Regions from separate parts of the Weizmannia sp. FSL K6-3076 genome, predicted to be linked through region 1. Evidence: predicted binding sites of a transcription regulator. Region 1 holds the regulator's gene; each other region holds the start of a gene.
The links. The regulator LexA, encoded in region 1, represses DNA repair genes until DNA is damaged. The targets are predictions, from matches to a motif close to CGAACATATGTTCG.
Positions count from the first base shown of each region.

Region 2: NSS95_RS08515 (DNA polymerase IV) is a predicted target of LexA. The motif match lies at 2,148-2,161, and genes of this name have one in related genera.
Region 3: recA (recombinase RecA) is a predicted target of LexA. The motif match lies at 2,127-2,140, and genes of this name have one in related genera.

Region 1 is NZ_JBBOWU010000001.1:1,694,017-1,699,396, forward strand. It holds gene tkt (transketolase) at 1-585, opposite strand, end outside; gene NSS95_RS07870 (DUF896 domain-containing protein) at 704-937, opposite strand; gene NSS95_RS07875 (YneB family resolvase-like protein) at 1,028-1,681, opposite strand; gene yneA (cell division suppressor protein YneA) at 1,678-2,016, opposite strand; gene lexA (transcriptional repressor LexA) at 2,223-2,843, shown strand; gene glnA (type I glutamate--ammonia ligase) at 3,062-4,399, opposite strand; gene NSS95_RS07895 (MerR family transcriptional regulator) at 4,469-4,858, opposite strand; gene NSS95_RS07900 (dynamin family protein) at 4,951-5,380, opposite strand, start outside.
Region 2 is NZ_JBBOWU010000001.1:1,809,228-1,814,607, reverse strand. It holds gene proC (pyrroline-5-carboxylate reductase) at 1-786, opposite strand, end outside; gene NSS95_RS08520 (SDR family NAD(P)-dependent oxidoreductase) at 1,287-2,084, shown strand; gene NSS95_RS08515 (DNA polymerase IV) at 2,236-3,471, shown strand; gene NSS95_RS08510 (YolD-like family protein) at 3,468-3,809, shown strand; gene NSS95_RS08505 (LysM peptidoglycan-binding domain-containing protein) at 3,960-5,369, opposite strand.
Region 3 is NZ_JBBOWU010000001.1:1,382,078-1,387,457, forward strand. It holds gene pgsA (CDP-diacylglycerol--glycerol-3-phosphate 3-phosphatidyltransferase) at 1-571, shown strand, start outside; gene NSS95_RS06345 (competence/damage-inducible protein A) at 735-1,967, shown strand; gene recA (recombinase RecA) at 2,235-3,302, shown strand; gene rny (ribonuclease Y) at 3,785-5,347, shown strand.

The DNA.
Region 1 (5,380 bases):
TAAGTCGCCGTCAAGGGAAATGTCATTGGAATCGTACAATACAATGAGACGTCCCAATTTTAAGTGTCCCGCCAATGAAGCAGCTTCGGCAGATACGCCTTCCATTAAGTCGCCATCTCCGCATAAAGCATATGTATAATGGTCAATGACAGGGAAATTTTCTTTATTGTATACAGCCGCCAGATGCCGTTCTGCCATCGCCATTCCGACTGACATGGCAATCCCCTGCCCGAGCGGACCGGTCGTTGCTTCCACGCCTTCCGTATGCCCGTATTCCGGATGACCCGGGGTTTTGCTGCCATATTGCCGGAAATTTTTAATATCATCCATGCTTAATGCATAACCGGATAAATGGAGCAGGCTATAGAGCAGCATGGAACCATGCCCTGCGGATAATACGAAACGGTCCCGGTTAAACCAGTGCGGGTTTTCCGGATTATGGTTCAAATATCTTGTCCAGAGGGTGTATGCCATTGGTGCAGCCCCCATCGGAAGCCCCGGATGACCGGATTTTGCTTTTTCGATGGCGTCAATGGACAATGTTCGGATTGTTGTGACTGCCAGTTCGTCCGTTTTATCAAACATCTGTTAACATCCTTTCTTCATGGGTTACAACTCTATATTAAGGCAAGTGAAACCCATAACACAACTCTTTTACCATTTTGTATGGATTTTGTAAGAAAAAAGCAGGATGGTTTCCTTTTTAGTGCAGCTTTCTTTTTGTTTGAATTTGCTTAATTTTTTCCGGGGTAACGTCCTGGCCAGCCGGGTCAAGCACACGGACATTTTCAATCGTTTTTCTGAATGAAGAGCGGAACGCCTGCAAATACTCGCTTCGCAATTTTGACTGTTCCTTTGCTTCTTCACTTGTCAGGGCGCCGGTTTTCGCTTTTTTCGCCAATTCGTTAATCCTTGCCATTTTTTCTTTTGAAAGCATATTTTCTCTCCTTTTATCCGTAATTGATGCCATCTTACTAAAATATGGACCCGCCTGCAACGAAAGCGCACCCGTGAAACGGTTTTGATACTATTTATCATGCCCCGTTTCCTCCATATATTCCCTGTAACGCCGGTGGACGGTTGCTTTTGAAACTTGGTAGCCGAAACCGCGCATAGTCGCAGCAATTTCTTGAAAAGTCAAGCCGTTATCCCGCAGGCGGATAATTTCTTCAACCGGCACTTCCTTTCGCTCCCTGCCGTCCGGATTCCGCTTCCCTTTTAAATTTTTTTCCGGACGGTAGCCGTTTTTGACTGCACGCTCCATTCCCCTTTTAATTTTTAAGTTATGCAGCTTTCGCTGATACTCTTCAACCATGCTGACAATTTTCAGCACCATTGAATCAGATTCCGAAAGCTCCAATTCTCCGTTTTGCGCATAACAATATACTTTAATCCCTTTTTTATATAAAAAATGAAGCAATGCAATTTTTGCATTTCCTCTTCCGATCCGTGTTTCATCCTGCACCAGTACGGCGTCAATCTTTTCATTTTCAATCGTATCAAGAAGATCAAGGATGCCGGGCCTGTCCAGGTCATAGCCGCTTGCCCGGTCACAGATCACCCCGGCCACTTGAAAACCGTGGGAATCCGAAAGCTTCTCCAGCTCTTCCCGCTGCCTCGCCAAGGAAGTTTCCTGGCTTTCTTTTTCCGTGCTTACTCTGCAATATAAAACAACTTTCATTTTTTCGTCTCCCGTTGTGATTTCATCGCAAGTTCCCTATTATCATCGCTGAATTCATTTTTTTCTATTGGAATGACAATTTTTTCGCCGGCTTTGATCATGTTGCCGTCAATATCATTATGACGCTCAACCCAGCTGATAAATGCTTCCCTCGACATTTTGCCCTTTTCCGCATACTGCCCGGCGATGTTCCAAAGCGTATCGCCCCCTGTGACGCTGATTTTGATATAGTGTGGGGATGGATCCCGCAGACTTCCAATCATGAAAAATCCGAAAACAAGCGTAAGCCCTGCTAAAATCATAACATAGTTATACTTTTTCCATAATCGTGACATCTCCATCTTCCTCCCGCGAATATTCGTTCGTCCAATCACCAGTTCTATTATAAAACGAACGCCTGTTTTTCGTCAACATTTTTTCGAACTTACGTTTGTTTTATCTGCTGCAATGTGATATAATAATAGCAAATAATGGCATTCCTCCCGTAAACGTCCCCATACGCAGCGCGGGTGCCAAACAAAACTGTGACGAGGTGAATAGAATGGCAAAACTATCAAAACGGCAACAGGCGATACTTGATTTCATCAAGCATGAAGTAAAAACAAAAGGTTATCCCCCTTCCGTGCGGGAAATCGGCCAGGCAGTCGGACTTGCTTCCAGTTCAACTGTCCATGGCCATCTCGCAAGGCTTGAAAGCAAGGGGTTGATCAGGCGCGACCCTACAAAGCCGAGAGCGATTGAAATTTTGGACCATGATGAAGAAATACCGGCCCAAAATGTTGTCAATGTGCCTGTTGTCGGAAAAGTAACAGCAGGCATACCGATTACCGCTGTAGAAAATATTGAAGAGTATTTTCCGCTTCCGGAACATCTTGTCCCGTCTGACGAGTCCGTCTACATGCTGGAAATTGAAGGGGACAGCATGGTGGATGCCGGGATTTTAAACGGCGATTATGTGATTGTCCGCTCCCAGCAGACGGCAAACAACGGAGATATCGTGGTCGCTATGACAGATGAAAATGAAGCGACAGTAAAAAGATTTTTCAAGGAAAAAGACTACTTCCGGCTGCAACCTGAAAACCAGACAATGGAACCGATCATATTGAAAAACGTCACCATTCTCGGCGTTGTCATCGGGCTGTACAGGCAAATGGTGCACTGATCAAAAAGAAGCAGTTTCGGCTGCTTCTTTTTTAATAGAGCATATGCGAGTTTGATGGCAAAAATGCCTGTGACACTTGAGGATTTCTGGGCTTCCAATCTATTTTCGAAGGAAAAATCGGGGCAATTAATGGGCATTTTGTTTTTCTGGGCGTTCGACGCAAAAATGCCCGATAAACAAAAACCCCTCAAAGCCTTACGCTTCAAGGGGTTTCTTGCTTAATACATTTCGATATACTGGTCGCGTTCCCATTGGTGGACTTGTGTGCGGAACATATCCCATTCAATTTCCTTAGCTTCAAGGAAGTGTTCGAGAATGTGATCGCCAAGGGCGTCTACCATTACATCATCCGATTTTAAGTTTTCCAGCGCCTGCAGCAGTGTGCCCGGGAGGTCGACAATGCCGGCTTCTTCTCTTTCTTCTTTCGTCATGACATAGATGTTGCGGTCGACCGGTTCCGGCGCCTGCAATTTGTTCGCGATGCCGTCAAGCCCTGCTTTTAACAGGACGGCGAGCGCGAGATACGGATTGGCAGACGGGTCAACGCTGCGCACCTCAACGCGCGTGCTTAAACCGCGGGAAGCCGGAATCCGCATGAGCGGGCTGCGGTTGCGAGCGGACCAGGCAACATAACAAGGCGCTTCATAACCCGGCACAAGCCGTTTATAGGAGTTCACCGTCGGATTCGTGACAGCCGTAAAGTTCGAAGCATGCTTCATAATGCCGGCAATGAACTGGTATGCCGTATCGCTCAGCTGCAGTTCTGCATCGTTCGGGTCATAGAATGCATTTTCTTTTCCTTTAAAAAGCGAAAGATTGGTGTGCATCCCGGAACCGTTCACGCCAAACAACGGTTTCGGCATAAACGTCGCATGCAGGCCATGTTTGCGTGCAATCGTCTTGACCACCAGTTTAAAGGTCTGGATATTGTCGCATGCCCTGACTGCATCCGCATATTTAAAATCAATTTCGTGCTGGCCGGGTGCAACTTCATGGTGGGACGCTTCAATTTCAAAGCCCATTTCCTCGAGTTCCAATACGATGTCGCGCCGGCAGTTTTCGCCAAGGTCCGTCGGCGCCAGGTCAAAATAGCCGCCGTTGTCGTTCAGCTCCAGTGTCGGTTCATTTTTTTCATTCAGCTTGAAGAGGAAGAATTCCGGTTCAGGCCCAAGATTAAAACTCGTGAAGCCAAGTTCTTCCATTTCTTTCAATACCCGTTTCAAATTATTCCGCGGATCACCTTCAAACGGGGTGCCGTCCGGATTATAAATATCGCAAATCAGACGGGCGACTTTCCCTTTCTCAGCGGTCCACGGGAAAATGACCCATGTATCATAGTCCGGATACAGATACATATCCGATTCTTCAATCCGGACAAACCCTTCAATCGAAGAGCCGTCGAACATGATTTTATTGTCGAGCGCTTTTTCAAGCTGGCTGAGCGGGATTTCCACGTTTTTAATCGTCCCCAAAATATCCGTGAACTGCAAGCGGATGAATTTCACATTTTGTTCTTCGGCATTCTTCAAAATATCTTCACGTGTAAACTTAGGCATGAACAGTATTCCTCCCTTTAGGCAATAAAAAGTATATATCTAAGCTATAAAACTAGCTTTTCAACAATGTTAATGGAAAAACCGGGGCGCATCGGACAACCGCTGGCTCGGTCTTTGAAAACGGCCGGCCTGCAGCAGTTCCTGGCGAAGCCGTTTGCGGATTTCTTCATCCGTTACATGATTTTTGACGAGTACCGGCCCGGTTCCGCGGCGGTCGTTCATCAATAAGATTTTTTTGATGCCTGCAATATTGATCCCCTGATCCAGCAAATCTTTAATATCAAGAAGCCGGTCGACATCATTTAAAGAATAAAGGCGGCGATTGCCTTCCGTTCTTGCCGGTGTAATCAGCTCGTGTTCTTCATAATAGCGGATCTGCCGGGCCGATAAATCTGTTAGCTTCATAACGGTTCCGATCGGCAAAAGCGGCATCGAACGGCGGATTTCTTTTCGACCCATGTTATACGCTCCTTTTCTTTATATTTTTACTATATTCCATGTGAGTTTTTTTGTCAACAAAATGTTATATTTTCTCACATCATTTTTTATCCTCAGGAAGGCAAAACGAGTTTTTCGCGGATTTCCATCCATTCTGCCACGTTCACACTTTCTTCAAGGGCTTCAAGACGGGCATCGAACTGTTCGGCAATATCGAGTAAAGCTTCCGATTGCATTTTCGCAAACTCTTCCTCCAGCCATGAGCGGAACGAACCGGCAAGCTTTTCTCCTTGCACGTCAAGATACTGCTGCGCAAGCGGTTCAAACATCGCCTGCAGTTCTTCCTGCATGCCGGCTTTTCCCCCTTTTTCAAAAAAAGTGCGCGCATTTTTAAAATGGCGGAATGCCTTTTCAAACGGTTCCAAATCCGTTTCCGAAAAGGCCGCAGGAAAATCAGGCGTAGCGTGTGCGCCCGCTTCAAACGTGCTGACAGACAAATCAGGAAGCAAACGTTTCATCTCCCTGTTCCATTCCGCGCTTTGC
Region 2 (5,380 bases), 120 kb from region 1:
TGCTCGCTTTGCAGCTGCTTTTACACAGTCAATGAAAGCTTGTTTGACCTCGCGTTCGTCAAGGACGCGGATCGCGGCTTCTGTGGTGCCGTTCGGGCTTGTGACAGCTTTCCGGAGCGCTTCCGGCGGTTCGGCTGAAGTTTTCAGCATTTCTGCTGCGCCGATGATCGTCTGGAGGATAAATTGTTTTGCCGTTTGTGCGTCGAGCCCGATTTCTGCAGCTGACTGCTGGAGCGCTTCGGCGATATAATAAATATACGCCGGTCCGCTTCCCGAAAGCCCTGTTACAGCATCGAGCTGTTCTTCTTTTACGGCCGTAGTCATGCCGACAGCCGAAAATATGGCAAACGCCCGGTGCCGGTGCTGTTTTGTCGCAGCGGCGTTAAAGGCAATGCCGGTTGCCGACAGCCCGACTTTCGCCGATGTGTTCGGCATTGCGCGCGCAACGGGAATATGCCGGCCAATCTTGTTTTCGATAAACGGAATGGTGATGCCGGCCGCTACCGAAACGAGCAGGGTGTCCGGAGATATGAGCGGACGGACCGATTCGAGCACATCTGGGGCATCTTTCGGTTTTACGGCTAAGATGACCGCGTCCGGGCCTTCGAAAAGCTGGTCGAGGCCGTCTGCAGCCCGGATGCCGTATTTCTGTTCCAATGTGCGGAGCCTTTTCTTGTTCGTGCGGTTATGGGCGCGGATGTCCCAGGCTTTTACGATTCTTTTTTCAAGCATGCCAATGATCATCGCTTCAGCCATGGACCCGGCGCCAATAAATGATATTTTCATGCAAATGCCTCCCTTCAAAGTAAAAAACCCCTTCATCCGTAAAGGACGAAAGGGCATGTTCCGCGGTACCACCTTTATTGCAGGAATTCGATCCTACACCTCATTTGGTTAACGGTTTTCATCCGGTTTGGTTTTGCCAAACAGCTCACAGGCAGGTTCGGCCGGGCAGCGGATGGCGGAGTTTTCCAGCCTGAGAACCCCGCTCTCTTGCATCATGCCCGGCTTACTGGTCCTGGTCACAGCCGGTCGCTTATCAAAATGGTATTACTTATTATGAAGAAAAATCGGGGAGTTGTCAAGAGTGATTCCGTGAATTTTCAGATAAAAAATCCGTGCCCGGCCATTTTAAAATGGTACCAGGCGTGCTGCCGCAATGAACGCGGCACGGGAGGAAGCATGAAAATCGGCCGGCACCATTTTTCAGAATAGGCATCCATGCCGCGGCAAATGGCACCAGTGGAGGAATGAAAATTTTCAAGATAGAGGGAGAAGATGGAAACATGGCAAATAAACGGATCCGGAAGAAAACGATCGTGATTACCGGCGCTTCCGGCGGCCTCGGGGAAAAAATCGCCTTTGCCGCCGCCAAAAACGAGGCTAACCTTGTTCTGCTCGCCAGAAGCCTCGGCAAGCTTGAAAAAATCAAGGCGGAGATCGAAGCAGCTTACCAGGTTTCGTGTCTGACCGTTCGCTGCGATGTAGCGGAGCACGGCAAAATTCCTGCTGTTTTTGAATCGATTTACAACCGCTGTGGCCAGATTGATGTGCTCGTGAACAATGCCGGTTTCGGCGTTTTTGATGAAGTGCAGGATATCCGCATGGAGGATGTCAGGGGGATGTTTGATGTCAATGTCATCGGGCTCATTGCCTGCACCAAAGCGGTCGTCCCGCATATGCAAAAAAACCGTGCCGGCCATATTATCAATATCGCTTCCCAGGCGGCCAAAATGGCGACCCCAAAATCAAGCGTCTATGCGGCCAGCAAGTTTGCAGTGCGCGGCTTTACGGACAGCCTCCGCATGGAAATGGCGCGCTTTGGCGTCTATGTGACAGCCGTTCATCCCGGCCCGGTTGCAACCGGTTTTTTCGACATCGCCGACCGGTCCGGCACCTACCGGAAAAATATTGAAAAATGGATGCTGGATCCCGAAAAACTTGCAGAAAAAATAACGGATACGATGCTTGTAAATCGGCGTGAAATCAATGCGCCAAAATGGATGAATGCATCCGCTACCATCCATGCGCTTTTCCCCGGGCTTGTGGAAAGGCTCGGACGGCAGGCTTTCTTTAAAAAATAGCAGCCGGTGTGATGCGCGTTTTGGAAAAATATAACCCCTCTGCCTAAAAAAACAATTGGCGAAAGAACGTATATTCGTTTATAATGAGGAATAGAATAAGAACTATAGTTCGTGTTGTTTGCTTAGTTTCTAAGGTAAGAGGGGTTGAAAGATGAGCCAGCGTGTGATTTTTCTCGTCGATATGCAGTCTTTTTATGCAAGTGTGGAAAAAGCCGATCATCCGGCGTACAGGGATAAACCCGTGATCGTATCGGGGGATCCGGCGCGCCGGTCCGGGGTGGTGCTCGCTGCCTGCCCGCTCGCGAAAAAGCGCGGCGTGAAGAATGCGCTCCGCCTGTGGGAAGCGCAGCAGCTCTGCCCGGATGCCGTTATTGTTCGGCCGCGCATGCAGCGCTATCTCGATGTATCGGTGCAGATTTCTTCGATTCTTGCCCGCTATACGGATATGGTTGAACCGTATTCCGTTGACGAGCAGTTCATGGATGTAACGGGCAGCAGGCGACTGTTCGGAGAGCCGCGCGAGATCGCCGCGCAAATCCAGCGGGACATCATGGAAGAAACCGGCGTGTATGCCCGCTGCGGGATCGGGCCGAACAAAGTGCTGGCCAAAATGGCGTGCGACCATTTTGCGAAGAAAAACAAAACCGGCATTTTTGAACTGGATCACCATCATCTCAAAACGCATTTATGGCCTTTGCCGGTTGGCAGGATGTTCGGTGTCGGCAGCCGGATGGAGCAGCATCTGAAGCGGCTCGGCATTTATACAATCGGTGCGCTTGCCTGCTTTCCACTTTCTGTTTTAAAAAAACGGTGGGGGATTGGCGGCCAGGTACTGTGGGAGACGGCAAACGGCATTGATGAGTCGCCCGTCTCGAAAGAATCGCACGTCGGACAGAAAGCGATCGGGCATGCGATGACGCTGCCGCGCGACTACGCCGATTTTGAGCATGAAATCAAAGTTGCCCTTCTTGAACTTTGCGAGGAAGTCTGTTTCCGGGCGCGTACTTCAGGCGTCATGGGCGCTTGTGTTTCGGTCGGCTGCCAGGGGGCGGATTATGCCCATCCGTCCGGCTTTCACCGCCAGATGACGCTTCTGGCGCCGACAAACGGGACAATGGACGTTTACCGGGCGGCGTGCCGGCTGTTTCTTTCGTTTTGGGACGGAAATCCGGTCCGCCGTATCAGCGTCGGGCTGTCGCGCCTGTCGCGGGATGATATCCGGCAGCTTGATCTGTTTGAAAACAGGGAAGGGGAAAGAAAGATTGGGTATGCGGTCGACCGCATCAAGCAGAAATACGGTTCCGGCGCCGTCATCCGCGCCGTGTCGCTGCTTGATGCCGGCCAGGCGCTTGAACGTGCCAAAAAGATAGGAGGGCATTACAAATGAGCGGATACCTGCAGCGCGGTAACAAACTTTGGGAAGGGTCACGCATGTTTTTGCCCGAGCATAAGCAGGCACTTTTAAAATGGCAGAAAGAACAGGAAAAACAGGCAAAGCCCGAACTCGATGAGCAGCAGCTTGAAGAGATGAACCATATGCTCATATCTGCCTGCCGGCTGCGCGTGCCGGTTACGGTCCGTTTCTTTGAAGCGGGAAATTTCTTTACCGCCACCGGTACCATTACAAAATTCCGGTCGCTCGAAAAAAAGCTGGAGCTGGCAGGGGAGACAGGGGAGCGGATATCGATCAAACTTTCCGCGGTGACAGAAGTGGACTGGGCATGAAAAACCGGCAAGCCTGAAAAAGCCTGCCGGATGGATTTTCGTGCGGGCGATGCAGAAAAATGCAGCACCGGCGGTTTGGACGCATCCTGTTGCAGCAAGAAGCAGCATTTATGAAATCAATCTTAGGGCATCCGTACGCTTTGTTGCGGATTACCGTTTTCTTGCCTGAATGAGTGCCTGCTGTACGACCCAGTTTTCGGGAAACGGGTTGCCGAGCACCCAGTAGCTGATTCCACGCAGCCCGTATTCGTTTAGCAAATTGATTTTTGCCCGCATGCTGCGCGCATCTTCAAACCAGACTTCATGCTGCTGGCCTGATGCATCGGTGTAACGGAAATAAGGCGCCTGGTCGGTCGGGTGGTAGCGGATGTCAGCCCCGTACCGTGCCGCCAAGGAAAGGGCTTCATGCGGGCTGATCGTGCGCGCCGTTGTGCCTGCGCGCCACGGGATTCTCCAGTCACGCCCGTAAAGCGGCGCCCCCATCATAATTTTATTCCGCGGAATGACAGTAACGGCATAATCAAGGACACGCCTCACTTCAGGAATCGGGGCGATGGCTCGCGGCCTGCCGCCGGCCCATCCCCATTCATACGTCATCAAAATGACAAAATCAACGATGGCCCCGTGTGCGCCGTAATCGTGGGCTTCGTAAAGCAGGCCCGGCTGCGTGCCGGAAATTTTCGGCGCAAGCGCAGTCGAGACGAGCAGTCCTTCCGGGCGGAACCGGCGGGCGACGCGCCTGAGAAACGCCGTATAACGGTCGCGGTCTTCCGGATACACATATTCAAAATCAAAATTGACTCCCCGGTACCCTTTTTGCCTTATCGTGACGAGAAGATTGCTGATCAAAGTTTCCTGCAATGCTTCATTGCGAAGCAGCCGGGCAGCCAGATCGGAGCTAAATCCTTCCGAGGTGAAATTGGCCAGGATTAAAAGCGGAAGGACGCCGTTTGCTTCCGCTGCCTGAAGGACGGAGCGGTCGTTGAGCGGCGTCAGGCTGCCATCTTCACGGAACGTATGACGGAAAGGGGACAAGTACGTAAAATAAGGCCCAAGCTGGTAAACTTCAGCGGTGCCCGCAGCGCCGAACCCGGTTGTATAGGCATTGACTTCTTTCACAGGGCGGCGGGGTGCGGGTATACGCAGCACCTGGCCGACGGAAAGAGCCGTGCCGGGAAGCCGGTTCGCCTGCATAATGGCCCCCATGTCCGCCCCGTAAGTACGGGCAATGCCGTACAGAGTTTCACCCTGTTTTACCGTATGGTTTCGGTAGGGGATAAAAAGCACCTGCCCCGGAAAAAGCGAGGCGGGATTGCGGAGTTGGTTGGCGTTTATAAGCGCTTGTGCCAAAACGCCGAGGCGTGCGGCGATTGTGCCGAGCTGGTCCCCTTCCTGGACGATGTACTGAAAGAATCGGTCGGGAATGGCAAGCGCCTGGCCGGGAACGAGCGGGGATGATGCAGTCAGCCCGTTTGCCAAAAAAAGCTGGGCAAGATCGGCATCGAGGCGGTTTGCAATCCGCCAAAGGGTATCGCCTTGCTGTACGGTATAGATTTCCATCATGGACACTC
Region 3 (5,380 bases), 310 kb from region 1:
GCCGAATAAAATTACTGTATCACGTGTATGTTTAATCCCTGTTTTTTTACTCATCATGGCGGTGCCGTTCGATTGGGGCACCTTTGAATGGCTGGGAGCCAAAATTCCGGTCACCCATTTTGTCGGTGCGGTGATTTTTGCAGTTGCTTCTATGACAGACTGGATCGATGGCCACTATGCCCGCAAATACAATCTCGTTACCAACTTCGGGAAATTTCTCGATCCGCTTGCGGACAAACTGCTTGTTTCAACGGCGTTTATTTTGCTCGTTGGGCTCAAGCTGGCGCCGGCATGGATTGTTGTCGTAATCATTGCCCGCGAGTTTGCCGTGACAGGCTTGCGACTGATTTTAGCAGAGGGCGGGGAAGTAGCAGCAGCCAATATGCTTGGGAAAATCAAAACATGGACGCAAATCATTGCCATCCTTTTATTGCTGTTGCATAACTTCCCGTTTTCGGCGCTCTCTTTCCGCATGGATCTGGTCGCTTTGTGGGTGGCACTTATCTTTACCATCTGGTCAGGTGCTGATTATTTCTATTTAAACCGGGGCGTATTTGCCCGCTCGAAATAACCATGCAGTGAAAGGCAGTCTTTCACTGCTTTTTTGCCCGCCGGTGGCTTGTGCTAATCCGGCACGGGAGAAAAAGGCAGCCATTGCTTCGGGTGGATTTGCGGCCTGGATTGCGCCGCCATGTGTTCGTTTTTTTGCTCTAAAAGAAAGGGAGGAATGGAAAGTGAATGCCGAAATTATTGCAGTCGGTTCGGAACTTTTGCTTGGCCAGATCACCAATACAAATGCCACATTTATTGCCGCACAATTGGCAGAGATCGGCGTGGATGTGTACTACCAGACCGTTGTCGGTGATAACGCAGAGCGGCTCGAAGCGGCAATCCGGACAGCGGAGGGTCGCGCCGATCTATTGATTTTTACGGGTGGGCTCGGTCCGACAAAGGATGATTTAACAAAAGAAACGATTGCATCGCACATCGAAAAAAAACTGGTGACAAACGAAGATGCCATGCGCTCCATCGAACAGTTTTTTATCCGTACAAAACGAAAAATGACGGAAAACAACAAAAAGCAGGCACTGGTCATCGAAGGTTCAAAAGTGTTTCCGAATGACCACGGTATGGCGCCGGGCATGCTGGCCAAAAGCGGAAACCACTATTATATGCTGCTGCCCGGCCCGCCGCATGAACTGGAACCGATGTTTATCCATTACGCAAGCCCCGCGATCCAGGAAGAACTGGAAACGATCGAAAAAATCGAATCGCGCGTCCTCCGCTTCTTCGGGATCGGCGAATCCCAGCTGGAAACAGACATCCGCCATATACTGGACAGCCAAACCAATCCGACTGTTGCTCCGCTTGCGAAAGAAGGGGAAGTGACACTTAGGATTACGGCGAAACACCAGTCGGCGGAAACGGCGAACCAAATGATCGATCAAGTGGAAAAAGAGATTATGCAAATTGCCGGATCGTATTTTTACGGTTATAACGATACGACATTAATGGAGGCCCTGCTCGAAAAGCTTTCGAAAAAACAGCTGACGCTTGCCTGCGCGGAAAGCCTGACTGCCGGCAAATTTGCAGCGGAAATGGCGTCCATCCAGGGTGTCAGCACAATGTTGAAAGGCGGCGTTGTCGTCTATTCAAACGAAGCGAAGATGAAGCTCGCCAAAGTGAAAAAAGAAACGCTTGACAAGTACGGCGCCGTCAGCAGCCAGTGTGCAAAAGAACTGGCGGAAAATATCCGTAGCATTATGGATGCCGACATTGGCATCAGTTTTACAGGCGTGGCTGGCCCGGACTCCCTTGAAGGCCATCCGCCGGGAACCGTGTGGATCGGCATTGCGATAAAAGGGAAAGAAACTGCCACTTATCTGTTGGAACTTCCCGGATCCCGCAACAACATCCGCACGCGATCGGTGAAATACGGCTGCTGGCATTTGCTGAAACTGCTTTAGGTCGAAAGCCGCTTCTGCTCATGGCAAGTGACGGAAGCGGCCTTTTTATAAAAAAATTTGTTTGCCAAAAATTCAATTTTCGGCTCTTTTTGCCGGGGGAATTTTCATTTTTACAGGGGGAAAACCCCATTTTTTTGCCGGATTTTTGCAAAAAAGAGACGAATGAGCGTTCGAGATTTTGCTTGGCAAACAGAGAAAAAACGGGTATAGTATAGATATAGATTCATTGCTTTCGAGAGTTTGGAATGAATAAAAGGAGGAAATTTTGTGAATGATCGTCAAGAAGCCTTAGACAAGGCTCTGAAACAAATAGAAAAGCAATTTGGTAAGGGTTCCATTATGCGGTTGGGCGAGCAGACCGACCGGGTTGTCTCCACGATCCCGACCGGTTCGCTTGCGCTTGATATTGCCCTTGGTGTCGGCGGTTACCCGCGCGGCCGCGTCATTGAAATATACGGCCCTGAAAGTTCTGGTAAAACAACGGTTGCCCTGCATGCGATTGCGGAAGTCCAGGCACAGGGTGGACAAGCGGCGTTTATTGATGCGGAACATGCACTTGACCCGGTTTATGCCCAAAAGCTCGGTGTCAATATTGATGAGCTGCTCCTGTCCCAGCCGGATACGGGCGAACAGGCGCTGGAAATTGCGGAAGCGCTCGTCCGCAGCGGCGCAGTGGATATTGTGGTCGTTGACTCCGTTGCTGCGCTTGTGCCGAGAGCGGAAATTGAAGGGGAAATGGGCGATTCCCACGTCGGCCTCCAGGCACGGCTGATGTCCCAGGCGCTGCGGAAATTATCGGGTGCAATCAACAAATCGAACACGATTGCGATTTTCATTAACCAAATCCGGGAAAAAGTCGGCGTAATGTTCGGTAATCCTGAAGTCACACCGGGCGGCCGTGCGCTCAAATTCTACTCATCCGTGCGCCTTGAAGTGCGCCGTGCCGAACAGATCAAACAAGGGAGCGACATTGTCGGCAACAAAACGAAAATCAAGGTTGTCAAAAACAAAGTAGCGCCTCCGTTTAAAACGGCAGAAGTGGATATTATGTACGGCGAGGGGATCTCAAAAGAAGGCGAGATCGTCGATATGGGAAGCGACCTTGACATCATCCAAAAAAGCGGGGCCTGGTATGCTTATAACGGCGAGCGGCTCGGCCAGGGGCGTGAAAATGCGAAGCAATTTTTAAAGGAAAATGCGGATCTGAAAAACGAGATTGCCGCAAAAATCCGGGAACATTACGACCTGACAGAAGATGCCGGTTCCCATGAAACCGAGAAAGCTATAGATGAACAAGAAGCTGTGGAAGGACAGGAAGAATTAAATTTGGAGTAACCGGTGTATAAGCGCCTGAAATGCTGACCGCATCCAGGCGCTTTTTGCCGTCCATTTACCGCACTTTTTTGCGCCACAAAATCTGCATGGCGGAGAGGAATCAACACAAATTTACAATGGCAATCTTTCCGCTTCACTTGACAATAAAAATTCCCACCTTTAAAATTAATATGTATATTTTATTTTTCTAAAAATGACTTTCTCCTGTACGGAAAGCAAATCCTCCCGGAAGTTTCCGGAAGGGGGGCCGGTTTTTTCATCCGGCGGCTTTTCCGCATGCGGCTGATGGAACCATCCTTGTCTTCAGCCGGACCGGGACGAAACGCATGATTGGGTTTTCATGCATATACACCGGAGGGGCTTGCCCCGGGATCAACGTTTTACTTTTTAAGCCAGGCGCTGTATACTGTAAACCTAAGGATTAATGTAACAGCCGACATTTTTAACGTAGAAGAAGTTCATAGCAAGAGGAGGTGAGATTGATGGAGTCTCTCATATGGATCATCTCCCTTTTGCTTGTCCTTATCGTCGGTGTAGTTGTTGGCTATTTCATCCGGAGATCAATTTATGAAGCGAAAATTGCAGGGGCGAAAAATGCGGCAGATCAGATCGTTGATGAAGCAAAACGCGAAGCTGATCGCCTGAAAAAAGAAGCCCTGCTTGAAGCGAAGGATGAAAATCATAAACTTCGTACGGATATGGAACGGGAATTGCGTGAACGAAGAAATGAATTGCAAAGACAGGAAAACCGCTTATTGCAAAAGGAAGAGAACCTCGATCGCAAAGATGAATCGCTCGATAAGCGTGAATCGATGCTTGAAAAGAAAGAGGATTCTTTAAACCTGAGACAACAACATATTGAAGAGATGGAAAGCAAATTGGAGGAGATGGTTAACGAGCAGGAGTCTGAGCTGGAAAGAATCTCGGGCCTCAATCGCGAACAGGCGAAAGCCATCATTATTGAAAAACTGGAAAACGAGCTTTCCCATGACATTGCCGTTAAGGTAAAGGAAGCGGAAACAAGGGCAAAAGAAGAAGCCGATAAAAAGGCGAAAAGCATTCTTTCGCTGGCCATTCAGCGGTGTGCAGCCGAGCATGTTGCTGAAACAACGGTATCGGTTGTCAACCTGCCGAATGATGAAATGAAAGGCCGCATCATCGGAAGGGAAGGCCGCAATATCCGGACACTTGAAACGCTGACCGGGATTGACCTGATCATCGATGATACGCCGGAAGCGGTGATTCTTTCGGGATTCGATCCAGTGCGCCGGGAAACGGCACGCATTGCACTGGAAAAACTGGTTCAAGACGGCCGCATCCATCCGGCCCGCATTGAAGAAATGGTTGAAAAAGCAAGGCGGGAAGTGGATGAACATATACGCGAAGTGGGGGAACAAACCACTTTTGAAGTTGGTGTCCATGGCCTCCATCCGGACTTAATCAAAATTCTTGGCCGGTTAAAATTCCGCACGAGCTACGGGCAAAATGTCCTCAAGCACTCGATAGAAGTCGCATTCCTTTCCGGATTGCTGGCTGCCGAACTCGGGGAAGATGAAATCCTTGCCCGCCGTGCCGGTCTGCTTCATGATATCGGAAAAGCGGTAGACCATGAAGTAGAAGGAAGCCATGTGCAAATTGGCGTCGAACTCGCAACCAAATACAAAGAACATCCGGTGGTCATTAACAGTATTGCTTCTCACCATGGCGATACGGAACCGACCTCTGTTATCGCGGTGCTTGTCGCTGCCGCTGATGCTTTATCCGCTGCACGGCCTGGGGCGCGCAGCGAAACGCTTGAGCATTACATCAGACGGCTTGAAAAGCTGGAGGAAATCGCCGAATCGTATGACGGTGTTGAAAAATCGTTCGCGATCCAGGCGGGGAGAGAAGTACGCATTATGGTGAAACCGGAACAGATCGACGACCTGGAAGCTCATCGCCTGGCACGTGATATCCGCAAAAAAATTGAAAATGAGCTGGATTATCCGGGCCATATTAAAGTAACGGTTATTCGGGAAACGCGGGCTGTTGAATATGCAAAATAAGCGGTGACGTGTTCACCGCTTATTTTCTTTAAC